DNA from 3 places in the Nocardia sp. CA-136227 genome. Region 3 is predicted to be linked to each of the others. Evidence: riboswitches for the same ligand, from Rfam matches in the RefSeq annotation. Region 3 holds a riboswitch; each other region holds the start of a gene.
What was found. A riboswitch is a leader RNA that binds a small molecule or an ion and turns the genes downstream of it on or off. The one in region 3 is predicted to bind cobalamin.
Positions count from the first base shown of each region.

Region 1: linked by a shared signal. The riboswitch ahead of ACQP06_RS07740 (CbtB domain-containing protein) and the one ahead of cobN (cobaltochelatase subunit CobN) in region 3 are both predicted to bind cobalamin.
Region 2: linked by a shared signal. The riboswitch ahead of ACQP06_RS24155 (FecCD family ABC transporter permease) and the one ahead of cobN (cobaltochelatase subunit CobN) in region 3 are both predicted to bind cobalamin.

Region 1 covers NZ_CP192081.1:1,746,111-1,755,534, reverse strand. The annotation lists gene metE (5-methyltetrahydropteroyltriglutamate--homocysteine S-methyltransferase) at 1-1,131, opposite strand, end outside; cobalamin riboswitch at 1,267-1,476, opposite strand; cobalamin riboswitch at 1,647-1,773, shown strand; gene ACQP06_RS07740 (CbtB domain-containing protein) at 1,814-2,029, shown strand; gene ACQP06_RS07735 (CbtA family protein) at 2,052-2,858, shown strand; gene ACQP06_RS07730 (histidine phosphatase family protein) at 2,855-3,427, shown strand; gene ACQP06_RS07725 (IclR family transcriptional regulator) at 3,450-4,247, shown strand; partial or broken gene ACQP06_RS07720 (NAD-glutamate dehydrogenase) at 4,318-7,674, shown strand; gene hutC (histidine utilization repressor) at 7,701-8,456, opposite strand; gene hutU (urocanate hydratase) at 8,654-9,424, shown strand, end outside.
Region 2 covers NZ_CP192081.1:5,212,034-5,221,457, reverse strand. The annotation lists gene ACQP06_RS24195 (8-amino-7-oxononanoate synthase) at 1-423, shown strand, start outside; gene bioD (dethiobiotin synthase) at 420-1,109, shown strand; gene ACQP06_RS24185 (response regulator transcription factor) at 1,200-1,880, shown strand; gene ACQP06_RS24180 (sensor histidine kinase) at 1,877-3,178, shown strand; gene ACQP06_RS24175 (SRPBCC family protein) at 3,210-3,677, shown strand; gene ACQP06_RS24170 (alpha/beta fold hydrolase) at 3,773-4,924, shown strand; gene ACQP06_RS24165 (ABC transporter substrate-binding protein) at 4,958-5,977, opposite strand; gene ACQP06_RS24160 (ABC transporter ATP-binding protein) at 5,994-6,809, opposite strand; gene ACQP06_RS24155 (FecCD family ABC transporter permease) at 6,806-7,837, opposite strand; cobalamin riboswitch at 7,872-8,005, opposite strand; gene ACQP06_RS24150 (TetR/AcrR family transcriptional regulator C-terminal domain-containing protein) at 8,047-8,631, opposite strand; gene bioB (biotin synthase BioB) at 8,742-9,424, shown strand, end outside.
Region 3 covers NZ_CP192081.1:4,173,297-4,182,720, reverse strand. The annotation lists gene ACQP06_RS19250 (hypothetical protein) at 1-432, opposite strand, end outside; gene ACQP06_RS19245 (DUF6345 domain-containing protein) at 612-2,072, shown strand; gene cobG (precorrin-3B synthase) at 2,115-3,314, opposite strand; gene ACQP06_RS19235 (hypothetical protein) at 3,515-3,745, opposite strand; adenosylcobalamin-variant (AdoCbl-variant) riboswitch at 3,972-4,043, shown strand; gene cobN (cobaltochelatase subunit CobN) at 4,089-7,724, shown strand; gene ACQP06_RS19225 (hypothetical protein) at 8,031-8,570, shown strand; gene ACQP06_RS19220 (PPOX class F420-dependent oxidoreductase) at 8,646-9,026, opposite strand; gene ACQP06_RS19215 (alpha/beta fold hydrolase) at 9,036-9,424, opposite strand, start outside.

The DNA of each region.
Region 1 (9,424 bases), 2.4 Mb from region 3:
GATCTCCAGCTGCTCGGCGGCCGCGTCCTGCCCCTCATGCAGGACGGTGGCCAGCAGCCGAATCTCGGCGATCTTCTCGGTGCCGAATGCCAGCCAGGACCGCAGGCGCGGCTCCAGGTCAGGCTCGGCGGCGAGGCTGTACGGAACGTGCAGCAGCGAGCAGGAACTCGACACCGCCACCGGCGCACCGGCTGCGGCGAGCGCGGCCAGCCCGGTCAGCGCCCGATCGGGATCGGTGCGCCACACGTTGTAGCCGTCGACGACGCCCGCGACCAGCAGGGTCCCGGAAAGACGCTGCGCCGCGGCGATATCCGCGTCACCGCCCGACACCAGGTCGATGGCGAGGCCCTCGATCCCGGTGTCCGCCAGCGCGGGCAGCGCCGCACCCAATCGTCCGAAGTACGAGGCCACCAGCAGGTCGGGCCGCGCGGAGACCGCGGCCAGCCGCTGATAGGCCGAACGTGCCAGCGCCAGTTCGGTATCCGTCAGATCGGTGACCAGCACCGGCTCGTCGAGCTGCACCCAGCGCGCCCCCGCGGCCGCCAGCAGGCCCAGCAGCCGCTCGTACAGCGGCAGCAGATCGGGCAGCCGATCGAGCAGCTCGCTGCCGTCCACCGACTTGGCCAATTTCAGGAAGGTGACCGGTCCGATGATGACCGGCCGGGCCGGAATGCCCAGCGCCAGTGACTCTTCCAGTTCCGCGAGCGGTTTGTCCGGGTGCAGGGTGAACCTCGTCGAGGCCGAGAGCTCCGGCACCAGATAGTGGTAGTTGGTGTCGAACCACTTGGTCATCTCGAGCGGCGCGATGTCGGCGGTGCCGCGCGCGGCCGCGAAGTAGCGGTCCAGCTCGTCGGCGACGCCGTGCACCCGTTCGGGCAGCGCACCCAGTAGCACCGCGGTGTCGAGCATCTGGTCGTAGTAGGAGAAGGTGCCGACCGGAACCGAATCGAGTCCGGCGGCGTGCACCGCGAGGAGTTGCGCGGCGCGCAGTCCGCCCGCGAGACCGTGCAGCGCGGCGGCGTCGATGCGCCCCGCCCAGTACGCCTCGATCGCGCGTTTCAGTTCCCGGTTCGGGCCGATGCGCGGCAGGCCCAGCACCGTGGCGGTGAAGGTGTTGTCAGGGTTCAGCATTGATGAACTCCATGGTCAGCAGTCGATGACCGCCGCCCAAACGAGCGTACGCTGACGGAGCCCATGCGGCATGTTTCCGTGCCCGGATCCGATCGGCGTAACGCCCAATCCACGAGGCGACGACCGCCGGATACGGCGTATCCGGCACGACGGGCAGGTCTTCGGACTCATGGGCATCGACCCGACAATCGGGTCGGCCCCGGCACGAGACCGAGGCCGGACCTACCGGCCGTCGCTTCCCAGGCATGCGCCCAGTGCTTCTGACGGCGTTCGTTCCCATTCACCGCTGCGGGACAGTCCCGGATTCCCACCGGGTTCCCTCTCACCCGGCCAGCGCGAGCGCGGGCAGCGGGCTTCGACGCCGTCGAATGGGTCAGGGGCTCCTCGACTCCACCTCCGGCGAACCAGTTGCGTTGGCGAATATAGCCCAGCGCCAGCGCGATCCCCGCACGCGCGGCGGCGTCCCATCAGGTGGTCGACCCGGGCAGGCGGATTGACCAGCGGCGATGCGCTTTCGTATGGTTGATCGACGATGTCATGAGGAATCCGGTGCAATGCCGGAACGGTCGCGCCACTGTGAGCAGCCCAATCTCCCCGCGAGACGGATGCGAGTCAGACCCTCACATCGTCGGTTCGATCGGCAACGGGGACGCGGAATCCCCCTGACTCAAAGGAGTCCTTCGTGGCTACCTCTTTCGCTCCTCGCTCCGGTGTCGGCAGCGGCGCGCTCTCCATCCCCACCACCGCGCTGTGGCTGGTCGGCACCACCCTGATGGCGCTGCTGGCGATCTACTTCATCGGTATCGATCAGGGTGCGGTGTCGGTGTTCGGCAGCGACATGCACGTGCACGAGTTCGTGCACGACGGCCGGCATTTCCTCGGGTTCCCCTGCCACTAGCACCGGGAATCGAGTAACCACAATGGAAAAGCGAATCATCGGCCGAGGGGTCCTGCTGGGCGCCCTCGGCGGATCGCTGGCGTTCGTGTTCGCCCGGATCCTGTCCGAGCCGATCATCGATCGCGCCATCGACTTCGAAGAGGGCCGCGACCACGCGCAGATGGCGCTGGACAAGGCCGCCGGGAAGCCCATGGACATGGACCACGGGGCCGAGCTGTTCACCCGCGCGCAGCAGCAGAATGTCGGACTGGGCTTCGGGATGATCGTGTTCGGCGCCGCGTTGGGCGCGCTGTTCGCGGTCGTGTACTTCCTGGCGCTGCGCAAGGCGGGCAAGATCTCGCCGCGCAATCTGGCGCTGCTGGTGTCGGGCGGCATGTTCCTGGCGCTGTACGCGGTGCCGTTCCTGAAGTACCCGGCCAACCCGCCGTCCGTCGGGAACCCGGACACGATCGAGGAGCGCACGGCCCTGTACCTGGGCCTGATCGCGATCAGCGCCATCGCGTTGGTCGCGGCGATCTGGTTCGGCCGCAGGCTGACCGCGCGCCTGGACACCTGGACCGCGGGGGCCGCCGCCGCGGCCGGCTTCGTCGTCGTGATGGGCGCGCTGCTGGCGCTGCTGCCGTCGTTCCACGAAGCGCCGGAACCGCTGCGGGACGCGTCGGGCACGATCGTGTTCCCGGGCTTCCCCGCCGACGACCTGTACCACTTCCGGCTGTACGCGTTCGCCGCCCAGCTGCTGGTGTGGGCGGTCATCGGGGTCGGATTCGCCTGGCTGGCGCCACGCCTGCTCGGCGACCGCTCCCCGGCCGCGCCCGCCGTGGCGGCATGAGCGCGGTCACCCGTCTCACCCTGGTGACGCACGCGATCACCGAGGCCGTGCGGTCCGCCCGCTTCCCGGTCGACGAACCGCTCGACCCGCTCGGGTCGCGGTCGGTCGAGCAGGCGGGCGGGCTGCCCGGCCCGGAGCCCGCGACGGTGCTGTTCGCGCCCGAGCTGCGGGCCGAACAGACCTGCCGGGCACTGGGATTCACCGGGACCCCGGAGCCCGAGCTGCGCGACCTGGACCACGGCGACTGGGCCGGTCGGGCGATGGACGATCTCGCGCCCGAGCAGCTGATGGGCTGGCTCACCGACCCGGGCTTCCACGAGCACGGCGGCGAATCGATCACCGGGTTGATCGATCGCGTCGGCGTCTGGCTGCACGGCCTGGCCGGGCGCGGCGACCGGATCGTCGCGGTGACGCATCCCGCGATCGTGCGGGCCGCGGTCCTGCGCACCCTCGACGCTCCCCCGGAGTCGTTCTGGCGCATCGACATTCCACCGTTGAGCGCCACCACCCTGCACCACCGCGGCCCGGCGTGGACGCTGCGCGCGACCGCGCACGAGCTCGCGGACTGACTTCGCTGGCAGAATCCGGGGAATGGCGCAATCCTCGGGTTCGACCACCTCTCCGGCCGTCGGCCGGGCGCTCGACATCCTCGTCCGGCTGGCGCACGGCCCGGGACCGGTCCGGGCGGCGGTGCTGGCCCGCGATCTCGGGCTGCCGCGCTCGTCGGTGTACCACATCCTGTCGGTGCTGGTGGACCGCGGATTCGTGGTCTATGTACCGGGTGACCAGGCCTACGGGCTGGGTGTGACGTCCTTCGAGATCGGCTCGGCCTATCTGCGGCACGAGCCGCTGGAACGGCTGGCGCAGCCGATCCTGCACCAGCTGGCCCGGCAGCTCGGGCAGGCGGTGCATCTGGGAATTCTGCACGGCAACGAGACGGTCTACCTCCTGAAGGAACGTCCCGGCTCGGGTCCCGCGGCGGAGGTCTCGCTGATCACCGATATCGGGGTCCGGCTGCCGTCGCACCTGACCGCGAACGGGCGCGCGATCCTCGCCTCGCTGCCGGACGCGCAGGTGAAGGCGTTGTACGCCAAGCGTTCCGACTTCCTCACCCGCACCGGACGCGGACCGCGGTCGCTGACCGAGCTGCGGCGCGATCTGGACGAGGTGCGTGCCCGCGGCTGGGCCGAGGAGGTGGAGCTGGTGACGGCGGGCCTGCGATCGGTGGGCGCGGCGGTCTTCGATCACAACAGCCGTCCGGTGGCGGCCCTGAGCACCACCTGGCGGACGCTGTCCAACCCCGAGCCGGAGGTGGTGGGGCAGGCGGTGCGGTGGGGCGCCGAGCGCCTGACCTCGCGCATCGCCGGTCAGGTGCCCGTCACGCCCTGACTCGGCGGCACCCTTGTGAGACCACTCACAGGGGTTGTATGTTGTTGTATAGACAACCGCCGCACCGGGGAGATTTCCGACGATGACGCAGGACTGGGACGACGCCCTCCACGCCCGAATGGCAGCCGAAGCACCGGCCACGGCCTACTCCCACTCCCTGCCCGAGTGGTACAAACACGACTTCGGCCCCGACCGCGCCGCCGCCGACATCGCCCGCATCGAAGCGCTGCGACCGGAGTCGTTCGACGTCGCCCTGCACGCGCCCACCGGACGAGCACGCGGACGATTGCGGCTCACCCTCTACATCGCGGGGGCGGCCGTCTCGCTCAGCCGCATCCTGCCGGTCATCCAATCCCTCGGCGTGGAAGTCCTCGACGAACGGACCTACCCGCTCGACGATTCCACCGGGAACCAGTGCTGGATCTACGACTTCGGGCTGGCCTTCGACGGCGAGCCGCCGGCGGGCGCGGAACCGAACGCCCGCTTCACCGCGGCCTTCGCCGCCACCTGGCGCGGCGACGCCGAGAGCGACGCCTTCAACCGCCTGGTCCTGAGCGCGGGCCTGGCCTGGCGTCCGGTGTCCATCCTGCGCGCCTACGCGAAATACCTGCGCCAGAGCGGATTCCCCTACAGCCCGGAACGGATCGCGGAAGTCCTCGCCGCACACCCCGATTCCGCGCGACTGCTGGTCGAGCTGTTCCACGCTCGGTTCGCGCCGGACACGCGCAGCGCAGCCGCCGAAGCCGAACTGATCGATCGCCTGAACGAGGTCATCGGCCGCGTCGTCGGGCTCGAAGCCGACCGTAGTCTGCGCGCCCTCACCACCCTCGTCCGAAACACCCTGCGCACCAACTACTTCGTGCGTGACGGCCGTGCCGAGGTGCTGTCGTTCAAACTGGACCCGCAGCACATCGGCGAACTCCCGCAGCCCAGGCCACGATTCGAGATCTTCGTCTACTCACCCCGGGTCGAAGGCGTGCACCTGCGGTTCGGCGCGGTGGCGCGCGGCGGCCTGCGCTGGTCGGACCGCAAGGAGGACCTGCGCACCGAGGTGCTCGGGCTGGTCAAGGCCCAGGCGGTGAAGAACGCCGTCATCGTGCCGGTCGGCGCCAAGGGCGGATTCGTCGTCAAACAGCCCCCGCGCCCCACCGGTGACGACGCGGCCGACCGCGCCGCACAGCTGGCCGAGGGTATCTCCTGCTACCGGCAGTTCATCGCCGGACTGCTCGACGTCACCGACAATATCGACGCGGCGACGGGTTCGGTGCTCCCGGCCCGCGACGTCGTCCGCCACGACAGCGACGACACCTACCTGGTGGTGGCCGCGGACAAGGGCACCGCGACCTTCTCCGATATCGCCAACGAGGTCGCGGCCGGCTACGGCTTCTGGCTCGGCGACGCGTTCGCCTCGGGCGGGTCGGTCGGCTACGACCACAAGGCGATGGGCATCACCGCCCGCGGCGCGTGGGAGAGCGTCGAGCGCCACTTCCACGAAATGGGCCGCGACACCGGGACCGCCGATTTCACGGTGGCCGGCATCGGCGACATGAGCGGCGACGTCTTCGGCAACGGGATGCTGCTCAGCGAGCACATCCGGCTGGTCGCCGCGTTCGACCACCGGCACATCTTCCTCGACCCGCGACCGGAGGCCGGAGTCTCCCACGCCGAACGCAAGCGCCTGTTCCAGCTGCCCCGCTCGTCCTGGGCGGACTACGACCGCGACCTCATCAGCACCGGCGGCGGGGTCTGGCCACGCACCGCGAAGTCCGTGCCACTCGGCCCGGAAGTCCGTGCGGCACTGGGACTTCCGGATTCGGTCAACGCGGCCGCACCGGACGAGGTGATCCGGGCGATCCTGCGCGCACCGGTCGACCTGCTGTGGAACGGCGGCGTGGGCACCTATGTCAAGGCGACCGCCGAGTCCCAGGCCGACGTCGGCGACAAGGCCAATGACGGCGTGCGGGTGAACGCCGCCGACATGCGGGCCACCGTGGTCGGCGAGGGCGGCAACCTCGGATTCACCGCCCTGGCCCGCGTCGAATTCGCCCGTGGCGGAGGCAGAATCAATACCGATGCCCTGGACAACTCGGCCGGCGTCGACTGCTCCGACCACGAGGTCAATATCAAGATCCTGCTCGACGGCATGATGTCGGCCGGGCGCCTCGACCGCGGCGGACGCGACCGGCTACTGGCGGACATGACCGGCGAGGTCGGCCGGATGGTGCTGCGGGACAACCGTTCCCAGAACCACGTCCTGGGCGTGAGCCGCGCCGACGCGGCCGCCCGGATCGCGGTGCACGCCCGCATGATCGCGCGACTGGAGGCCCGGCGCGGACTGGTCCGCTCCCTGGAGGCGCTGCCCGACGAGACCGAACTCGCCCGGCGCGCCGACAGCGGGCACGGCCTGACCTCCCCGGAATTGGCGACCCTGTTGGCGCACGCGAAACTCGCGATCAAGGAGGAACTGCTCGCGGGCGACCTGCCCGACGACCCCGCCCTGCACGATCACCTGCTCGACTACTTCCCCGAAACCTTGCGAGAACGCTTCGGGGACAGCGTGTCCGAGCATCCGCTGCACCGTGAGATCGTGGCGACCCAGCTCGCCAACGACGTCGTCGACCACGGCGGAATCAGTTTCGTGTTCCGGTTGGGCGAGGACTCGGCGGCCGTGGGCACGGATGTGGTGCGCGCCTACCTGATCGCCACCCGGGTGTTCGGGCTGCACCGCCTCTGGGCCGATATCGCCGACGCCGGTCTCCAGGCGGCAGTGACCAACGGTCTCGTCCGAACCACTCAGCGAGTACTCGACAGAGCAGTGCGGTGGCTGCTGGCCCACCGCCCGCAACCGCTCGACATCGCTTCCGAGACAGCCAGATTCGCACCGCGACTGGCGGCACACGCGCGCCTGGTCCCGGACTGGCTGCGCGACCGCGAACTGGCCGACCTGCACGACCGGATCGCCGGGTCGGTCGATGCCGGGGTGCCCCGCGAATTGGCCACCCGGGTGCACCTGCTGCTCGATCAGTTCGGTCTGCTCGACATCATCGAGGTCGCCGACGCCGGTGGTCACGACCCGGCCGACGTGGCCGGGCTGTACTACGCACTGAGCCAGGACCTGGGCACGGTGCGCCTGCTGCAATCGGTGTCGCGGCTGTCCACCGGGGACCGCTGGAATTCGATGGCCCGCCTGGCCCTGCGCGACGACCTGTACGGGTCCTTGCGCGGTTTGTGCCTGGCGCTCTTGTCCGACCGGACCGATCCCACCGAACCCGCGGCCGACACCATCGCGCGGTGGGCGGCCCGCAACGCCAACCGGATCGCACGCACCCGATCCACCCTCACCGAGATCTTCCGGAGTCCCGCGGCCGATGTCGCCGCCATGTCGGTGGCGGTGCGTCAGATCCGCGGCCTGGTCCACACGGCCTGATCCCGCGCGGACTTCGGAGTAGTCCCTTACGAACCTTGCACGTCGAAGGTTCCCGCGAGCCGGTAGCGGGAACCGGGGTGCAGCAGCCGAGCCGCGCTGACCAGCCGGTCTTCGGACCAGGTCCGGCGGCGGATCAGCAGGCACGGCTCCGTCTCGTCGAGCCCGAGCAGCGCGCACTCGTCGGCGGTCGGCAGCACCGCTTCCACGACATGCTCGCCCCGGCCGAGCGGGGCCACCGTCACCAGATAGGTGTTGGGCGTCGTGGTGGTGAAGTCCTGTTCGAGATAGCGGGGCGCGAGTTCGGGATTCACGAAGCGGTCCTCGAGCTGGATGGCCAGGCCGTCCTCGAAATGCACCAGCTTCGAATGGAATACGGTGCTGCCCTCTTCGACCCCGAGCTCCTGAGCGATCGCCGGGTCCGCCGCGCGCTGCTCCAGTGACACCACCTCGGCCCGGTGCCCGTGTCCGCGGTCGTGGATCTCGTCGGCGATATTGCGCACTTCGACCAGCGCCGAGCTGACCTTGCGCCCGGCCACGAAGGTGCCGACGCCGATCAGCCGATCCACCAGCCCGTCGGCGCTCAGTTCACGCAGTGCGCGATTGATCGTCATGCGCGACAGCCCCAGCGCACCGACCAGCTGATTCTCCGAGGGCAGCAGCTCGCCCTCACGCCAGCGGCCCGCCACGATCTGTTCCGCGATCATGTCCTTGACGCGCTGATACGCCGGGGCCGCGCCGTGGCTGCGAGCCGCGTACAGCGCCGCGATATCCACCTCGTCCATGGCCACATTCGTCACCTGTCCCACATCCTGCCCATCGGTGGACACCCGCACGTTCGGGACCGAGTGTATCGGCGCGGATCCGGGCAGCCGCGACCGTCACGTGTCTGAGATCCGAGAATTCTGGCCGCCGACGCTGTTCCAGGCCTCGAATCCGGACTGTTATGGGCATCACCACCAGTCAGTACACAGGAGTCCCGATGACCACCAACACCCCGTCCGGCCCCCGCCCGGTCCGCGCGCCGCGCGGCACCGAACTGAACTGCCTCGGCTGGCAGCAGGAGGGCGCCCTGCGGATGCTGATGAACAACCTCGACCCCGAGGTCGCCGAGCGCCCCGACGATCTGGTCGTCTACGGCGGCACCGGGCGCGCGGCCCGCAGCTGGGACGCCTACGACGCCATCGTGCGGACCCTGAAGACGCTGCGGGACGATGAGACCCTGCTGGTCCAGTCCGGCAAGCCGGTCGGCGTCATGCGGACCAGCGAATGGGCGCCGCGGGTGCTGCTGGCCAACTCCAACCTGGTCGGCGACTGGGCCAACTGGGAGCAGTTCCGCAAGCTCGAGGCCGAGGGCCTGATGATGTACGGCCAGATGACCGCGGGCTCGTGGATCTACATCGGCAGCCAGGGCATCCTGCAGGGCACCTACGAGACCTTCGGCGCGGTGGCGCGCAAGCGTTTCGGCGGCACCCTGGCCGGCACCATCACCCTGACCGCCGGCGTCGGCGGCATGGGCGGCGCGCAGCCGCTCGCGGTGACCATGAACGACGGCGTCGCGATCTGCGTCGACGTCGACGTGACCCGCATCGACCGCCGCATCGCGCACGGCTACCTCGACGTCAAGGCCGAAAGCCTCGAAGCCGCACTGGAATTGGCGATCCAGAAGCGCGACGCGCGGGAACCGCTGTCCATCGGCGTGGTCGGCAATGCCGCGGAGATCTTCCCGCGCCTGCTCGCCATGGGCGCGCCG
Region 2 (9,424 bases), 1.0 Mb from region 3:
GAGCGGGTGCGCGCGCATCTGATCGACGCGGCCCGCACCTTCATCTTCGACACCGGCCTGGCTCCGGCCGCCGTCGGCGCGGCCCGCGCGGCGCTGGCGCTGCTGCGCCGCGAGCCCGAGATGGCCCAGCGGGTCCTCGACCGCGCCGCCGACCTGGCCCGCATCGCCGGTGTCGGGAACCCGGAGTCGGCGGTCGTCTCGGTCGTGCTCGGCGAGGCGCAGGTCGCCTACGACGCCGCCCAGGCCTGCCGGGCGCGCGGCCTCAGCGTCGGCTGCTTCCGGCCGCCGTCGGTGCCCGAGGGCACCTCGCGCCTGCGCCTGACCGCGCGCGCCGATCTCACCGAGGCCGAATTGGCCACCATCGCCACCGTTCTCGGCGAGGTGCTGGCCGAAGCCCGTGGGCGGGAGGTCGTTTCGGTATGACCGCGAACCTGCTGTTCATCACCGGCACCTCGACCGATGTCGGCAAGACCATCGTGACCGCCGCGCTGGCGGCGACCGCCCGCGCCGCCGGAACCGAGGTCGCGGTGGTCAAGCCCGCGCAGACCGGCATGGCCCCCGGCGAGCCCGGCGACCTGGCCGACATCACGCGGCTCAGCGGCGTGACCCGCACCCTCGAATTCGCGCGCTACCCCGACCCGCTGGCCCCCGATACCGCCGCGCGCCGCTGCGGTCAACCGCTGCTCACCCTGGCCGAGACGGTCGCCGGGATCGAGTCCTGCGCCGACGCCGACCTGATCCTGGTCGAGGGAGCGGGCGGGCTGCTGGTGCGCATGGGCGAGTTCACCCTGCTGGACCTGGCCCAGAAGATGAGCGCCCCGGTCCTGCTGGTGGCCGCCGCCGGGCTGGGCACCCTCAACCACAGCGAGCTCACCACCCGCACGCTGGCCGCGGCCGGTGTCGACTGCGCGGGCCTGGTCATCGGATCCTGGCCCGCCGCACCCGATCTCGCGTCCGAGTGCAATCGCACCGACCTGCCCGCCGTCACGGGCGTCGACCTGGTGGGTTCGCTGCCCGCGGGCGCCGGGGCCTGGGGCCGGGCCGAGTTCACCGCGGCCGCGCCGGGCTGGTTCGACCCGGACTGGACCGATCGGTATCTGCGACCCTGACCGGTAGCCGCCCGCCCTAACGAATTCCTCACGGGCGTTCTGCCACGGTGACGGTATGAGCGCGCCGGGAGTCGTGGCCGGATGACCGGTATGGATGCTGTAATGGCGCAGGTGCGGGTACTCGTGGTCGAGGACGACAGCAACCTGGGCGACGAGGTCGCCGCGGGCCTGCGGGCGGCGGGATTCGCGGTGGATCTGGCCCGCGACTACGCCGACGCCGACCTGAAGACCGCCGTCAACAGCTACGACTGCCTGGTCGTCGACCGGGGACTGCCCGACGGGGACGGGCTCGACCTGGTGCGCGCGCAACGTGAGGCCGGGCGGCGCACCCCGGTCGTCGTGCTCACCGCCCGCGACGCGCTCGCCGACCGGCTCGACGGGTTCGCGCACGGCGCGGACGACTACGTCGTGAAACCCTTCGCCATGGACGAGCTCGCCGCCCGCGTGGGCGCGCTGTGCCGCCGCCGCGAACTGCCCGCGCCCACCCGCACCGTCGTCGGCACCCTGATCGTGGACCGCCCGCGCCGCCGCGTCCACCGCGCGGGCACGCTGCTCACCTTGACGCCCAAGGAATTCGGCGTGCTCGAACTCCTCGCCGCCCGGGCCGGTTCCGTCGTGACGCGCGCCGAACTCATCGAATGCTGCTGGGACGAAATGGCCGAGCCCGCCTCCAATGTCGTCGATGTCGTGATCGCCCAGCTGCGCCGCAAACTCGGCGCGCCGCCGCTCATCGACACCGTCCGCGGCGCCGGATTCACCATCGCGCCATGAGTATCCGGCAGCGACTCGCGTCCTGGCGCGGACCGGGAACTCCGACCTCGCCGGGCCGGTTGCGACGGACGCGGTGGCTGCTGACCGGGCTGTTCACCGGGCTGACCGCGCTGTGCCTGGTCGTGCTCGCGTCGATCGCGGCCTCCATCGATTCGCACTCCCGCGAACACGATCTCGACGCCGGGGTGGATCGGGTCGTGACCGGGGTGGCGCGGGAGGTGTATTGGAACGAGGACGGCAGCGTCGATCTGGAGACGGTGCGCGGGGACGAGGATCTGGTCGGGGGCGTCAACGCGGTCACCATCCTGGTGCGGCAGCCCGACAACAGCTGGCGGGAACTGTTCGTACACAAGCGTTCCGGGCTGCCCGCCGACCTGACCGGACTGGTGCGGCGGTCCGCCGACGCCGAGGAGACGCAGTGGCACACCACCGCCGATCGGGACGGGGATCCGGTGCGGCTGGCGGTGGCTCCCGCCTGGGACAACGACGCCACCGTCGGGGCCGTCGTCGTCGCGGGCGGTGATCCGGAGCCCGGCGCCCGTGACCACCGCCGGCTGGTGGTGGCGTTGTGGAGCGGCGGACTCGCCCTGGTGGCGCTCGCGGCGCTGGCCGGGCACCTGTTGTCGGGGGTGAGCATGCGCCCGGCGGTGCGGATGCTCGACGAGCAGGAACGGTTCCTGTCGGAGGCGTCGCACGAATTGCGCACGCCGCTGGCCACCCTGCGCCTCTATCTCGATGCCGCGCTGCGGGATCCGGCCGACGCCCGCCGCGCGGTCACCGACGCGCGCTCGCTCACCGATCGCATGGGCCGCATGGTCGCCGGGCTGCTGGCCCGCACCCGCGCGGAAACCGGTGCGGGCGAACTGGATCGGCAGCGGCTGTTCCTGGATCAACTGGTGGAGGGCGTGGTCGCCGACTGCGGCGGCGAGATCGGGCTGAATACCGAACCCACCGCGGTGTGGGCGGACCCGGAGCTGCTGGCCCTGGCCGTGCGCAATCTCGTCGACAACGCGCTGGTGCACGGCGGGCCGCCGGTGGAGGTCCGGGTCGCGGCGGGGCAGGTGACCGTGCGCGATCACGGGCGCGGGCTGGATCCCGCGCTCACCGACCCGTTCCGGCGCGGCGCGGTCGGCGTGGGCGGTCGGCACGGCATCGGACTGTCGCTGGTGCAGTGGGTGGCCGCGGTCCATTCCGGTTCGGTGACACTGGTTCCCGCGCCCGGCGGCGGCACCCTGGCCACCCTCACCCTGCCGGTCGCGCCGGACGACGCGGGCACGGCTGCGCCGGGGCTGTCGTGATCTTGGTCACAGCGAGCGTAGGGTGGCGCCCGTGCCTTCCACTCGAGTCGAGAAGTTCGTCGGTGCTCCGCGTCCCAGTGTCTTCCGCGCCCTCCTGGACGCGCATTCGGTCCGGACCTGGATGGTGCCCGACGGAATGACCAGCCGCGTCCACGAATTCGATGCCCGCGTCGGCGGGCGGTTCCGCATCTCGCTGACCTACGACCTGCCCGCCGAGGCCGGCAAGACGAGCCCGCACACCGACACCTTCCACGGGGTCTTCGCCCGCGTCGTCCCCGACCGGGAGGTGGTGCAGACCATCGAGTTCGAGACCGACAATCCGGAACTGACCGGCGAGATGACGGTCACCTACACCCTCGACGACGCGCCCGGCGGCACCCGCGTCACCGCCCAGCACGACAATCTGCCGCCGGGGCTGTCCCCGGAGGACAACGAGGTCGGCTTCCGCACGGCCCTGCACAATCTCGCCGCCCTCGCCGAACGCGCCGAGGGACACTGATTCCGCCGCGGCACGCGCAGGTGACGCGCGCGGTACCAGCGGATGACGCGCAGCACAAGCCTGGATGACGAGCCGGAAATTCGTACAGTGGATTGATGGCCCTGCCGGGGTTCCCGTATCCGTCCGGCGCCGCCGACCACGACGATCGGCGACGGCGCGCCCGCCTGCGGTCCACCCGGCTCGGCGCGCGCTGGGGTCGCTTCCGGCGGGCCCGGCTGCTGGCCCTGCGACTGGGCCTGGTTCCGCTGGTCGCGCTGGGCGCGTTCGTCGAGTACATCGGCCTGGACGTACTCCCCGAACAGGATCGGCTGGCCCGCACCGAACCCTCGGTGCTGCCCATCGCCGCGCCCGCGGAACTGCAGGCCACCGACACCGCCGTCTTCGACCTGGTCGGGCTGGGCGTCCTCGACGCCGGGGACACCGCGCGGGCGCTGCCGTCGCTGTCGCGGCTGGGGTCGGTGTGGGCGGTCCGCTACGACAACACCGGTATCGACACCAAGGTGATCGCGGACCTCATCGTGAAGGTCACCGCCGCCGCCAAGGTGCCGAACGTGGTGCTGGCCGGGCACAGTATGGGCGGGGTCATCGCGCTCGAGATCGCCAAGCACCTGCACGAGGACAGCGACGGCACACGGGTGCGGGCGGTGATCCTGGACTGCACGCCGGTGGATCTGAACGCGGTGCGGCCCGAGAGCCGCGACCAGGGCGAGGAGATGCTGCGCTGGATGGGCTGGGTGCCCGGGGCGCGGGAGAGCCGCATGCTGCGGCTGGCCGTGGAAGTGTATGCGCGCCATGACCGTTTCGTCGGCGGGCGCTACGTGATCCGCGGCGGCGAGTTCCGGCGCGCGGTCGACGATGTGCTGCGGTCCAAGATCCTCAATACCGACGCCGCCAGCAACGGTCTGATCGAGGCGCAGTTCAAGGCCATCGTGGCGGGCGGCGCGGTGGACGACCTGCGGGCGCTGGCCAAACCCGCGGCGGGCAAACCACGCCCGGCCATCGTGTTCATCCGGCCGCACGACCCGTACGACGATCCGGTGGTGGACGTGGAGTACTCGCACCAGGTGCTCATCGACCGGGTCGGCGGGGTGCGCGGGACCCTGCTGGTGGTGACCACGCGAACCACGGGGCACGCCAATCCGATCGAGCGGCCGCAGGAGTACAACACCGTCATCGAACAGCAGGTGGTGCCGTTCGTGCGGCAGCTGTGGCGGGATCAGTCCGGAGCCGCCGCGGTGGGCCACTGACCGGGCCGCGCCGGTGGGCTCGGCGTGGTCCGCCTAGCGCACCGCGTCGTCGGCGGCGGGGCGAATGCCCGAGGCGGGCACCAGGTTCCAGCGTTCCAGCTGCGCCCGCACCTGCTCGGCGGCGTCGATGTTCAACGGCCCGCTGGTCCACAGCGCGTACGGCAGGTTCAGGAAACGGCCCTGCGTGACCGCCCGCAGATTCTGGATGCCCGGCTTGCCGCGCAGCAGATCCACCTTCTGCTGGAAGGTCTGCGGCGGATAGTCGACGAACACGATGGCGTCCGGGTCGGCCGCCGCCAGCCGCTCCCACGACACCGCCGTCCAGGTGTCGGCCACATCGGACAGCGCGTTGCGCGCGCCCGCCGCCTCCAGGATCGCCTGCGGCGCACCGTATTGCCCGCTGGAGAAGACGGTGTCGGAGGCGCTGTCGAACAGGAACACCGTCGGCCGCCGCTCGGGCTGCGGCGCTGCCAGCAGGGTGGACACTCGGCGATCCAGATCCCCGGTGACCCGTGCCGCCTGGTCCGCGCGCCCGGTGATCGCGCCCAGCGCGGTCAGATCCGTGCGCAGCGCGGTCCAGGCATCCACCACACCCCGCTCGCCGCCGGGCCGGCGGCAGCTCTCGGTGAGCACGTACGGCGCGACGCCGGCCGCCCGCAACGACTCCGGCGTCAGATTCGCCGACTCCGAGTAGCCGTAGTTCCAGCCCGCCACCATCACGTCGGGGCGCTGGGCCAGCACCGTCTCCCGCGAGGGATAGTCGGGGGCAACGGAATTGAGCCGGTCCACGCCGTCCCCGTAATGCTTGCGCAGCGTGTCCGCGTCCCGCTTCAGGCTCGACACCGCCACCGTCTGGTCCTGGGCTCCCAGGGCCAGCACCATGGAGATCAGGTTCCCGTCATTGACGAACATGCGTTGCGCGGGCGACGGGAACCGCTGTTCCGCACCGCAATTGCGCACGGTCATGTTCCCGGTCGCCGCCTGCGGCGATCCGCAGGCGGTGAGCACTCCCGCGATGGCGGTGACCGCGACGAGCGGAAGGATCCTGTTCAAGACCGTGCCTTTCGAGTCAAGACTGTGCCGTTCGAGCCGTGATGAGCAGATGGGAATCACCGGTGTCGGGATCCGGTATCCGGCGCGCCCGCACGCCGAACACCTCGTCGAGCACCTCGGGCCGCAGCGCGGTGCCGGGCGGTTCGAGGGGGCGGGCCCGGCCGTCGTCGAGCACCAGCACCCGGTCGCAGAACCGATCCGCGAGGGTCAGGTCGTGCAGGCTCATGACGACGGTCCGTTCCAATTCCCGGGTCAGTGCCAGCAATTCGAGCTGATGGGTGACATCCAGATGGTTGGTCGGCTCGTCTAGCAGCAGGACGGGCGTGTCCTGGGCGAGCGCCCGCGCCAGCAGCACCCGCTGCCGTTCCCCGCCGGACAGCCGCCCGACCGCGCGCCCCTCGAACCCGGCCAGATCCACCCGACCCAGCGCCCGTTGGACGGCCGCCCGTTCGCCCGGCCCGCCCGCGCCCCACGGCGGCAGGTACGGCGTCCGGCCCAACGCCACGAGCTCACCCACCAGCAGATCGGTGGGCGGCACCTCGTCCTGCCCGACCAGACCCACCAGCCGCGCCCGCTCCCGCGCCGAAACCTGGTGCACCGGACGGCCATCCACCTCGACACCGCCCTCGACCGGTGCGATCAACCCCGCCAGGGTCCGCAACAGCGTGGTCTTGCCCGCGCCGTTCGGCCCGACGATGCCCACCGTCTCGCCCGGCGACACCGTGAAGTCGACCTGCGCGACCACCGTGCGCCGTCCCGCCGCGCAGGCCAGTCCGGCGGCCCGCAGCTCGCCCGCGCCCCGGTGACGCGACCCGGCCCGGCGGGGCCTCACGCCGGACCGAATCGGTAGGTGCGGCGGCCCATGAGGAGCAGGAAGGCGGGGGCTCCGATGAGGCCGGTGAGGACGCCGACCGGGATCTCGGTGGGGCGGACCAGGACTCGGGTGGCGGCGTCGGCGACGACCAGGAAGGTGGCCCCGCACAGGGCGCTCGCGGGCAGCAGGACGCGGTGGCGCGGCCCGACCAGGAGCCGGGCGGCGTGCGGGACCACCAGCCCGACGAAACCGATGCCGCCGGAGACCGCCACCAGCACGCCGACCAGGACCGCCAGCAGGACGAACAGCGCGATGCGCAACTCGCGCACCGGAACTCCGATGGAGGCCGCCGTGTCCGGGCCCAGGTTCAGCGCGTCGAGCCAGTTGGCGGCGAGCAGCAGGGCGGTCAGGCAGGCCGCGACCACGCAGCCGGGCAACAGGATTCGGGTCCAGTCCGCGCCGGAGAGGCTGCCGAGCAGCCAGAACAGCACCGACTGGGCGGCGGACGGGTCACTGCTGCGGAAGATCAGGTAGCTGCTGAAGGCGGCGAAGGCCGAGCCCAGCACCGTGCCGGTGAGCACGAGACGCAGTGGCGTGAGCCCGCCTTGGGCCAGGGCGATGAGGAATACCGCGGCCGCGGCGGCGAAGGCCCCGGCGAGCGCGCCCGCCGACAGCGCCCACAGTCCGGCCCCGGCGAACACCCCGGAGGTGATGACCGCCGCCGCGCCGACGCCCGCGCCGGAGGAGACGCCCAGCAGGTAGGGGTCGGCGAGAGGATTGCGGACCAGGGTCTGCATGGCCGCCCCGGCGACCGCCAGGCCCGCGCCGACGATGGCGGCGAGAACGGTTCGCGGCACCCGCAATTGCCACACGATGGTGTCGAGCCCGAGATCGGTGTGCGCGGTGCCGGTCAGCCGGTCGCGCAGCACCGCGAGCACCTCGCGCACCGGGATCGTCTCCGCGCCGAATCCGGTCGCGACGATCATGGCCACGACCAGCAGCGCTCCCATGACGGGCAGGGCGAGCGAAGTCCGCGCGCGGCTCATCGCGGTAGCTCCTCGGGCATGACGCGGCCTCTCCAGAGTGTTGCGCGGCGGGGGAGGTCTGACTCGCACCGGGATCCGGTGCTCACAGTGGCGCGACCGCTCCGGATTCCCACCGGATTCCCGCACCCGCCGATACTGACGAGGGGAACCCTACCGTCCGGAACCTTCGCCGGTTCCGACTGGTCGGTTCATCCCGGTGTCCGCGAAGGTCAGCGGATCCGCGAACCGAGCAGATGCCGCACGCCGCTCACGAACAGCTGCAATCCGAAGTCGAATCGCGCGGTGGCGTCGGGCATGTCGTACAGCGGCGAGTTCTCCTCGGTGAGCGCGCCCGCGGAGTCCATCTGGATGCGTGACTGCTCGTCCACCGTCTGCCCGAGCACGTAGTACAGCAGCGTGTAGGCGGCCAGTTCGGCCTCCTCACGCGTCATGCCGGCGCGAATCGCGGCGCTGGCCAGTCGTTCCCGGCCCTTGCTGGTGGTGAGGCGGGACGCGTAGGTGGCCGAGACCAGTTCGGCCCCGTCGCGGTAGGCGAGCAGGCTCTCGCGCAGCCGGTGCGCGAGTTCGGTCATCTGCTTGGACCATTCCTCGGCCCGGACCGGTTCGTCCATGGGCGCGAGAATGCGGTCGGCGACCGCGCCGAGCAGGGCCTGCTTGTTGGGGAAGTGCCAGTACAGCGCGCCGGGCTGGACGTGCAGCGAGGTGGCCAGGCGGCGCATGGTGAGATCCGCCAGCCCGTACTGGTCGAGGATGGCGATGGCCCCGTCGACCACGTCCGTGCGATGGAGTTGCACTGAAGAATCCGACCCTCTCGTGTTCCGGCTCACGTTCCGGGCTGCTAGCCTACCCTGAACACCGTTCAAGTTGCTCGGCCACACGGCCGGACGAAGGGATTCCCGCGGACATGACCCAGGTAGCCGTCACCACCGAAGCCGGTACCAACGCAGGCGATGACATCCTCGCCATCGCTCGCGAGCAGGTGCTCGAGCGCGGCGTCGGCCTGACCCAGGAGCAGACCCTCGCGGTCCTGCGGCTCGGCGACGAGCGGCTCGAGGAGCTGCTCGGCCTGGCGCACGACGTCCGCATGAAGTGGTGCGGCCCCGAGGTCGAGGTCGAGGGCATCATCTCGCTCAAGACCGGCGGCTGCCCCGAGGACTGCCACTTCTGTTCGCAGTCCGGCCTTTTCCAGTCGCCGGTGCGCGCCGCCTGGCTCGACATCCCCTCGCTGGTGGAGGCGGCCAAGCAGACCGCCAAGACCGGCGCCACCGAGTTCTGCATCGTGGCCGCGGTGCGCGGTCCGGACGAGCGCCTGATGGCGCAGGTCGCCGCGGGCGTCGAGGCCATCCGCAACGAGGTCGACATCCAGGTCGCCTGCTCGCTGGGCATGCTGAACCAGGAGCAGGTGGACCAGCTGGCCGCCATGGGCGTGCACCGCTACAACCACAACCTGGAGACCGCGCGCTCGCACTTCCCGAACGTGGTCACCACCCACACCTACGACGAGCGCTGGGAGACCCTGCGCATGGTGCGCGAGGCCGGCATGGAGGTCTGCTGTGGCGGCATCCTCGGCATGGGCGAATCCCTGGA
Region 3 (9,424 bases):
GCCGATGATCGCCGTGCCCAGTGACAGCCAGAAATCGCGGGCGTCCGCGGTGACGATGTCGAACCAGGCGTCCACCATCAGCAGGATGCCGGTGCCGAACGCCGGGAGCAGCAACACCACGCGCCGTTTCCAGCCCAGGTAGGCGGTGGTCGCCATCATCAATACCAGCACGATGTCGAACCCGATCCAGGCCAGTGGCCAGTTGCGGGCGTGATACTCCGCCGGCAGCGAGAACCCCAGGTACACGATCCACGGAATCAGCCCCAGACAGCCGCCCACCATGAGCGCCAGCCGCACCCGCCGATGCAGCCGCACCACCTCCGGACGCGGCAGCACCCGCTCCGGCGGCGGCTGCAACCGCCGGATCAGTTCGCGACGCTCCTCATCGGACATCGCCAGGATCTCCTGATCGCTGAGCTTCGCGATGGTCATGGCCGCCTCCAGCATCCGATGGTCGTCGCAGCGCGGATAACCCACTGTGCACCAGCAACCACGCCGCGTGCACCCCGCACCTGTCACCGACCGGTCGGGCCGGTCGCGTGCCGGCCGGCGGGGGAATCGAGTAGTCCGGTACCCGTGCCCGGGCGTCCGGCATCGGTGACCATTCGACAATGTCCGACAACATGTACGGCGGCGCGTCGGTGCAGGTGTACCCGAAAGATGCCACGTTGACCTACCCGCACGCGTGCGTGAGCGGCTTCCTCGACTACGTCGCGAAGTTCAACGGCATCAACTTCCACGCCAAGGACGACGATGTCCGGGAATGGCGGTACGACCAGGAGTACGACAACTGGCAGGACAGCCTCGGCATGGACTCGGTGCGGGTGTTCTACCACTACGCCCACAGCACCACCACGAGCAATGGCGTGTATCTGACCTCGATGGGCCGCACCTGGGACAACACCATCTACGCCGAATCCGACCGGATGGGATTCGGCGATCAGCGCCTGCGCTACCTGTTCCTGCACGGCTGCGAATCGCTGCGCACCAACTTCGGACACAGCCCCTACCGCACCTGGCACACGCCGAACCGGGGCGCGCGGATGCTGTTCGGATTCGACAGCCTCACCTTCGACACCGATCAGCAGGGGACACGGTTCTTCAAGGAATGGAACGCCGGCAAATCGTTCAGCCAGGCGTGGCAGGACGCGGCGCTGTCGATCTTCCACAACAACCACCGGGTGTCGTCGGCGGCCTGCGGCGCCACCGACCGTGAGGCGCAGGACCGGCTCTGGAACGAGCGGTTGTTCTACGGCGGCGCGGTGTCCGACGATTGGTACTGGTGGCGCTGGGCGGGTCAGTTCCCCCTCGAAGTCGACCTGAGCATTCCCCTTCCGCGCCAACCGATGTCACTGCGCCTGGCCCGCCGAAACGCTGACGCCGACACGGTGTCCGCGCTGGGTGAACGGCACGGGTTGCGGGGCGTACTCGCCGAGCCCGCGTCCCCGGTCACCGAGGAGTCTTGTGCGCGAGCCGAATTCGAACCCCGGCTGGTCATGCATCCCGACGGCAGCTACCAGGCGTTCTACGCCGAGCCGGACCGCAGCGCCAACGGCCGCACGCCGGAGGAGATTCGCGACCTCGCCGACCGGGCGCTGCGAGACCTGGACCTCGGCCATGACCTCGCCCTGGCCGGAATGTCGGCCACCTTCCACGCGGGCGCGAGCCGCGACGGCGATAGCGTCGCGGCCGCGGTGGCCGACTACACCCTGCATTACCGCCAGCTCTACGACGGCGTCCCGGCCGTCGCGGGCGGCGACGGTCAGCTCACCCTGACCCTCGACCCGACCGGCCGGCTCTGCTCGATCTCCGACACCACCGTCCCGATCCTGGGAGCCGAGCAGGGCCACCCGCCCACCACGGACGACCCCGATGCCTGCACGGCGCTGACCGAGGCGACCGCCGCCCGCGCCGAATGCCTCGGCGGCCGTGCCCGTCTCGCCGTCGTCCCCGACTCCCGCGAGATCGGCTACCGCTACGACCGTGACGACGCGGCTCTGGTCGCCCGCCAGACGATCGAGATCACCGGTGGTCGCTTCCGGATCCGCGACATCGTCGAGGTCACTGTCTGAAGGGCGCGCCGAGCGCCGATCCCGCCGATTCGGCGGGATCGGCTAGCCGGCGGGGATGACGCGGTAGCCGTCGGTGGTGGCGATGACGTCGGTGACCGCGCCCTTCGGGCGGCCACAGCGGCGGTCGCAGCCGGACCAGTGCTGGCGGCCGGCGACCACGACGTCGGCGGCGTCGAGACCCTCGCGGGCGAATTCCGGTGCGTCCGTGGGGAGGACGCGGCCGGAGTCGACGGCCTCGGCGACGTCGGCGCGGACGTCGGTGAGGGACTTGGCGCAGCCAGGCATGCCGGCACAGGCGCTGACCTGGAGCCACGGGGAGGCGGTGTCGAAGATCAGGCCCATGGGGGCCAGGACTCGGACCACCTGTTCGGCGGGCCATTCGTCGAGGTCGGCGAGGATCAGGCTGCGCCACGGGGTGACGATGATCGGGCATTCGACGGCGGCGAGGAATTCGGCGGTGCGGGCGGGGAGGGAGCCGAGGCGCACGCCCGCGCCGAGGGCCACCCGGCCGTCGGACTGGGTCATCCAGCCGATCGGAATGTCTTGGGGGCCGGGCGTTTCCAGGAGGTCGTCGGAGACGTCGAGGTCCGGGTGAGCGGTGCGGAGGCGGTCGGTCAGGCGGGCCGCGCCGTCGGGGATCTCGTGCAGACGCCAGTGGCCATCGCGCAGGTCGAGGAAGCCGTCGGCGGCGGCGAGCATCATGTCGACCGCCGCGTCGGCGGGGAGACGGAGGCCGGAGTCCTTGCCCGCCAACAGGAGTGCGTAGGTGTGCTCGTTGAGCGCGTGCACGCCGATGTCGCCGCCCAGGCCGCTGACATCGCCGCGGCCGTCGTCGAGGGTGAACAGGACCCGGCCGGGCAGGTCCGCGTAGCGCGGCTGTCCGCGCAGCCCTTCGTCGAGAGCGGGGACCAGGGGATGCACATCGGTCCAGCCGCCGACGCGTCCCGACAGCGGCGAGGCGATGATGTTGCGCACCCGCTCGTGGGTGGCGCTGGGCAGCAGTCCCGCCTCGGTGAGCCGTTCGGTGAGCGCGGCCGCGTCGCGGACCTGCCGGAACTGGATGTTCCCGCGCGAGGTGAGCTCGATGTTCCCGTCCCCGAGGTCGGCGGCCGCGGTCGCGAGGGCCTGGAGCTGGGTGGGGGAGAGGAGTCCGCCGGGCACCCGGATACGGGCGAGGGGACCGTCGGCTGCTTCGTGCAGGCGCAGCACGCCCGGGCAGGAGTCGGGATCGGTTCGCGTCATGACGCCACCCAGCGTACGGAGGATGCCGAGACCGGGCACGGCCGCCCGGGGTCGGGTTCGCCTCCGCTTCTATCTACATTTGGAGATATTGCAATCTAACTATGTGTCCCCGAGTATGGCGAGGCCGAAAGCAAAGAAAAGACTCCGGGACGGGGGAGTCCCGGAGTCCGGTTGCCGAATCGGTCGATTCGCCGGGCGGTTCAGCCCGCGCGGTGCGGTTCGATGGCCGCCGGCGCCCCGCGGCGGCGGGCGAAGGCGGGTGTGGTTTCCCAGGTGTCGTTGAGCAGGCTGGGAACGTTGTGGTGGTCGGCGTGGTCGCGGTGCACGGTGGTGCTCATGACCGTGAGACCGAACAGGATGGTCGACGCGCAGATGATCCCGGCGACGAGCGCCCACTGCGAATGACCGGAGCCGGCGGCCGTGAGAGCCATGGCCAGCGTTGCGAAGGCAACCAGTACGCAAAAGTATCCCGACCAGGCAGCAAAGCGGTTCCGCCTGACCCATCCTGGAGTGAGTGGCATACCGGCAGCGTACGCGCCGACCAGTCGGTTCCCCAGGGATGTGAGCCAGCCTTGGCCGCACTGTGATCGGCGCCCGCACGCGGCGACGCGGGCGCGATATCGGGCCCGCGACGGCGGCGCGATAGCATCGGCGAGCTCGTCGAACGGAAGAAAGCCGGTGCAATTCCGGTGCGGTCGCGCCACTGTGACAGTCAGACCTTCCCGGCGAGCGCCGAACCGTGCTGGGCGCGTCACCCTAGGAAGGCCGAGACCCTTGATCCTGTTGCTGTCCACCTCCGATACCGATCTGCTGAGCGCGCGCGCCAGCGGCGCCGCCTACCGGCTGGCCAATCCGGCCCGGCTGCTGCCGGAGGATCTGCCGGTCCTGCTGAACGGTGTGTCGCTGGTGATCGTGCGCGTACTGGGCGGTAAGCGGGCCTGGGAGGAGGGCCTCGAGACGGTGCGCGCCAGCGGAATTCCGGTGGTCGCCCTCGGTGGTGAGATCGCGCCCGACGCCGAGCTGATGGAGTGCTCGACCGTGCCCGGCGGTGTCGCCGCCGACGCCCACAACTACCTGGCCGCGGGCGGCCCGCGAAACCTGCTGCAGCTGCACAACTTCCTGTCCGACACGGTGCTGCTCACCGGCGAGGGGTTCGAGCCGCCGGTGGAGATGCCGAGCTGGGGCGAGCTGGAACGCCACGCCTGCCCCGTCCCGGACGACGCGCCGACCGTGGCCGTGGTCTACTACCGCGCCCAGCACCTGGCCGGGAACACCGCCTATATCGACGCGCTGTGCACCGCCATCGAGGCCAAGGGCGCTCGCGCGCTGCCCATCTACTGCGCCTCGCTGCGCACCGCGGAGCCGGAGCTGCTCGCCACGCTCGGCACCGTCGACGCGCTGGTGGTGACCGTGCTCGCGGCGGGCGGCACCAAGCCCGCGACCGCCTCGGCCGGCGGCGACGACGAGGCGTGGGACGTGGGCGCGCTCGCGGACCTGGATGTGCCGATCCTGCAGGGCCTGTGCCTGACCAGCGGCCGCGAGCAGTGGGAGGCCAATGACGACGGCCTGTCGCCGCTGGACGTGGCCACCCAGGTGGCGGTGCCGGAGTTCGACGGCCGCATCATCACGGTCCCGTTCTCGTTCAAGGAGTTCGACGCGGACGGGCTGTCGTCGTACGTGCCCGACGCCGAGCGTTCGGCTCGGGTGGCGGGTATCGCGGTGCGCTACGCGCGGCTGCGTCACATTCCGTCCGAGCGCAAGAAGGTCGCGATCGTGCTGTCGGCGTACCCGACCAAGCACGCCCGTATCGGCAATGCCGTCGGCCTGGACACCCCGGCCAGCGCCATCCGGCTGCTCAGCGAGATGCGCGAGGCCGGTTACGACCTCGGCGCGCCCGGCGAGATCCCGGGCCTGGAGGCCGCCGACGGTGACGCCCTGATCCACGCGCTTATCGCCGCGGGCGGGCAGGACCCGGACTGGCTGAGTCAAGAACAGTTGGAGGGCAACCCGATTCGCATCGGCGCCGACCTCTACACCAGCTGGTTCGAGACCCTGCCCGAGGACCTGCGCGAGGCGGTCGTCGAGGCGTGGGGCCCGCCGCCGGGCGAACTGTACGTGGACCGCTCCGCCGACCCGAAGGGCGAGATCGTCATCGCCGCCTTGCGTTTCGGCAATGTGGTGTTGATCGTGCAGCCGCCGCGCGGTTTCGGCGAGAACCCGGTCGCCATCTACCACGACCCGGATCTGCCGCCGAGCCACCACTATCTGGCCGCCTACCGCTGGCTGGCCGCCGCGGAGGGCTTCGCCGCCGACGCCGTGGTGCACCTGGGCAAGCACGGCAATCTGGAGTGGCTGCCCGGCAAGACCCTCGGCATGTCCGCCTCCTGCGGCACCGATGCCGCGCTCGGCGATCTGCCGCTGATCTACCCGTTCCTGGTCAACGACCCGGGCGAGGGCACGCAGGCCAAGCGCCGCGCCCACGCCACCCTGGTCGACCACCTGATTCCGCCCATGGCGCGCGCCGAGACCTACGGCGACATCTCGCGGCTCGAGCAGCTGCTCGACGAGCACGCCAATATCTCCGCGCTGGACCCGGCCAAGCTGCCGGCCATCCGCCAGCAGATCTGGACGCTCATGCGCGCGGCCAAGATGGACCACGACCTCGGGCTCACCGAACGCCCGGACGAAGAGGTCTTCGACGACATGCTGCTGCATGTCGACGGCTGGCTGTGCGAGATCAAGGACGTGCAGATCCGCGACGGCCTGCATGTGCTCGGCCAGGCCCCGGCGGGGGAGGCCGAGGTGGACCTGGTGCTGGCCATGCTGCGCGCCCGCCAGCTGTGGGGCGGCGAGGTCAATGTGCCGGGTCTGCGAGAGGCGCTGGGGCTCAGCGAGTCCGGTGACGAGAAGCGCGACCGGGTGGACGCCTTCGAGCAGCTGGCGCGCGAACTGGTCTCGGGCATGCAGGAAGTCGACTGGGACGTCGACTCCATCGATGCGGTGACCGAGGGCGTGTTCGGCGGGGAGCTCGCCGCGGCCGCGGGCCTCACCGACGTCGCCGCGCGCCTGGACGAGACGCGCCGGGTGCTGGGTTTCGCCGCCGCCGAGGTGGTGCCGCGACTGCGGCAGACCGGTGTCGAGGTCGCCCGCATCCTGCACGCGCTGAATGGCGGTTTCATTCCGGCCGGACCGAGCGGTTCGCCGCTGCGCGGTCTGATCAACGTGCTGCCCACGGGCCGCAACTTCTACTCCGTCGACCCGAAGGCGGTGCCGTCGCGGCTGGCCTGGGAAACCGGTCAGGCCATGGCGGATTCGCTGCTGGCCCGCTACCTGGCCGACCACGGCGAGTACCCGCGGTCGGTGGGCCTGTCGGTGTGGGGCACCTCGGCCATGCGCACCTCCGGCGATGACATCGCCGAGGTGTTCGCGCTGCTGGGCGTGCGGCCGGTGTGGGACGAGGCCAGCCGCCGCGTCACCCGCCTGGAGGCCATCGAGCTCGAGGAGCTGGGCCGTCCGCGCATCGACGTGACCGTGCGGATCAGCGGCTTCTTCCGTGACGCGTTCCCGCACGTACTGGCGCTGCTCGACGACGCGGTGCGCCTGGCCGCCGGGCTCGACGAGCCCGCCGACCGGAACTACGTGCGCGCCCACGCTCAGGCCGACCTGGCCGAGCACGGCGACGAACGTCGCGCCACCACACGCATTTTCGGCTCCAAGCCCGGCACCTACGGGGCGGGCCTGCTGCAGCTCATCGACTCCAAGAGCTGGCGCACCGACGACGATCTGGCCCGCGTGTACACCGCGTGGGGCGGCTTCGCCTACGGCCGCGACCTCGACGGCGCGCCCGCCGCCGACGACATGCGGACCGCCTACAAGCGAATCGCGGTGGCGGCCAAGAACACCGACACCCGCGAACACGACATCGCCGACTCCGACGACTACTTCCAGTACCACGGCGGCATGGTGGCCGCGGTGCGCGCGTTCACCGGCTCGAACCCCGAGGCCTACATCGGCGACAGCACCCGCCCGGACGCGGTGCGCACCCGCACCCTGTCGGAGGAGACCACCCGGGTGTTCCGGGCGCGCGTGGTGAACCCGCGCTGGATCGAGGCCATGCGCCGGCACGGCTACAAGGGCGCGTTCGAGATGGCCGCCACCGTCGACTACCTGTTCGGCTACGACGCCACCACCAATGTGGTCGCCGACTGGATGTACGAAAAGCTGGCCGAGTCCTACGTTTTCGACGAGACCAACCGCAAGTTCATGGAGCAGTCGAATCCGTGGGCGCTGCACGGTATCGCGGAACGTTTGCTGGAGGCGGCGGAGCGGAAGCTGTGGGAGCAGCCCGACACCGCCACCCTGGACCGGCTGCGGCAGGTCTACCTGGAGACCGAAGGCGAACTGGAGTAGGCGATTTCGCGTACCCGGACCGGGGTGGCCCGCAGGACAGCAGCGGACAACCCCGGTACAGGGGGGTTCCCACCGCCGGTTCGTAAGAGGAGTATGAGAACCGGACCCGGCGTCGGGCTCGGGGAAGCGGCGGGGCCTCCGGTGATATGCGAGTCATACTGCCGGACCGAATAATTCGAAGTGGGGAATCCCCGATTCACTGCGGTCCGCGTGCGTGCGTCCGAGTCGTAGATCACGACGTCCCATGATGGTACGGACGTTCACTCGGTGATGCGGTGAATCGGTCCCTCGACGTAGGGAACCATCATGAGAATCGCCAAGATCGCCGCTACCGCTCTGCTGTCCGTCGCCGCGCTGTGTGTTGCCACGGTGACCGCCCACGGCGAACCCGCTGTCGCGGCAACGGGAATCAGCGGGGCGGACCGGGGTGTCGACTACTCCGTCTCCCTGGCCCAGGACCGCAGCGCGGTCACCACCACGCTGGCCTCGGGTCATTTCGAGCTCGCCGGCGGCGCGGTGAACATCATCGCGCCCTCGGGGGAGACCCTCGCGGCGCTGCCGCTGGTCTACCAGGCCGCCGACCGCACTGTCACCGTCGTCCCCGAGGTGAACGCCGACGCCACCGAATTGACGGTGCGCCCGGCGAATCCGGCCGATGTCGCCGCACCCAACGGTGATGTCGTGGCGTTGCAGAACGTGGCCAATGCCGGATCGGTCGTCGCCGGGGCGCTCATCGGCTGTGTGGTCGGGGCCGTGATCGGCGTCTTCTTCTTCGTGGTCGGCGCCGTGATCGGTTGCGGTGTCGGCGGTTTGATCGGCGCGATCATCGCGAACGACCAGCCCTGATCGCCTGATCCCGAAGCAAGTAGCGCGAAACCACGTCGCCGGACCGGTCGGTTCGGCGACGTGGCGTGAATGCGCTTATGCCGGAAGGATCTCGATGCCGATGGTGCCCGCATTGCCGCGGCGCAGCTTGCTTCCGGTGATGGTCAGCCAGCCCAGGATCCCGTACTTGCGCTTGATGAGATCGCGCACGCGGTCGCTGCCCGCGTCGTCGAGCACGGTCGCGCGCCCCTTCACGATCTCGCCGTGCGTCTTGCCGCGCACATCGCAGGGTTGCAGCGTCACGTCGGGATTGCGCCGGATGCGCTTGACCTTCCAGCTGTCGGTGACCGTCCACACGTAGAGGCGGCCGCCGTCGAGCGCGGCCCACAGCGGTGTCGCCACCGCGGTGCCGTCCTTCTTGTAGGTGGTCAGGTTGACGTAGCTCGCGGTGCCCACAGGCCCGAACGGGTTGTCCACGCCCGCAGCCTATCCGGTCTGGCCGCCGGACGCTCCCAGGCGCACGAGGTCGCGGGACGCGGAGAAATCGGCGACCAGGTCGGCGAAGGCCGCACCGTGGGTGAGCGGGAGATAGTGCCCGGATCGCGGCACAACCAGCAGCCGGGCGTCGGGGGCGGTGTGCAGGAAGCGCTGTTCGCCGATCCGGAAGTGGTCGTGGCCGCCGTTGATCAGGCGCACCGGACCGGGATACGCGGCCAGCGCGGCGAGGGGATCGAAGGCGATGAGGGCGGCCATCACATCGGGAATGGCCTCGGTCGCGATGCCGCCGCGCGCGATGTCGGCGGCGACCCGGGGTGGCAGGACCTGGTCGAAGACCCGCTCGCTGAAGGCCTTTCCGCCGTCGGCGCGGGTGGTCA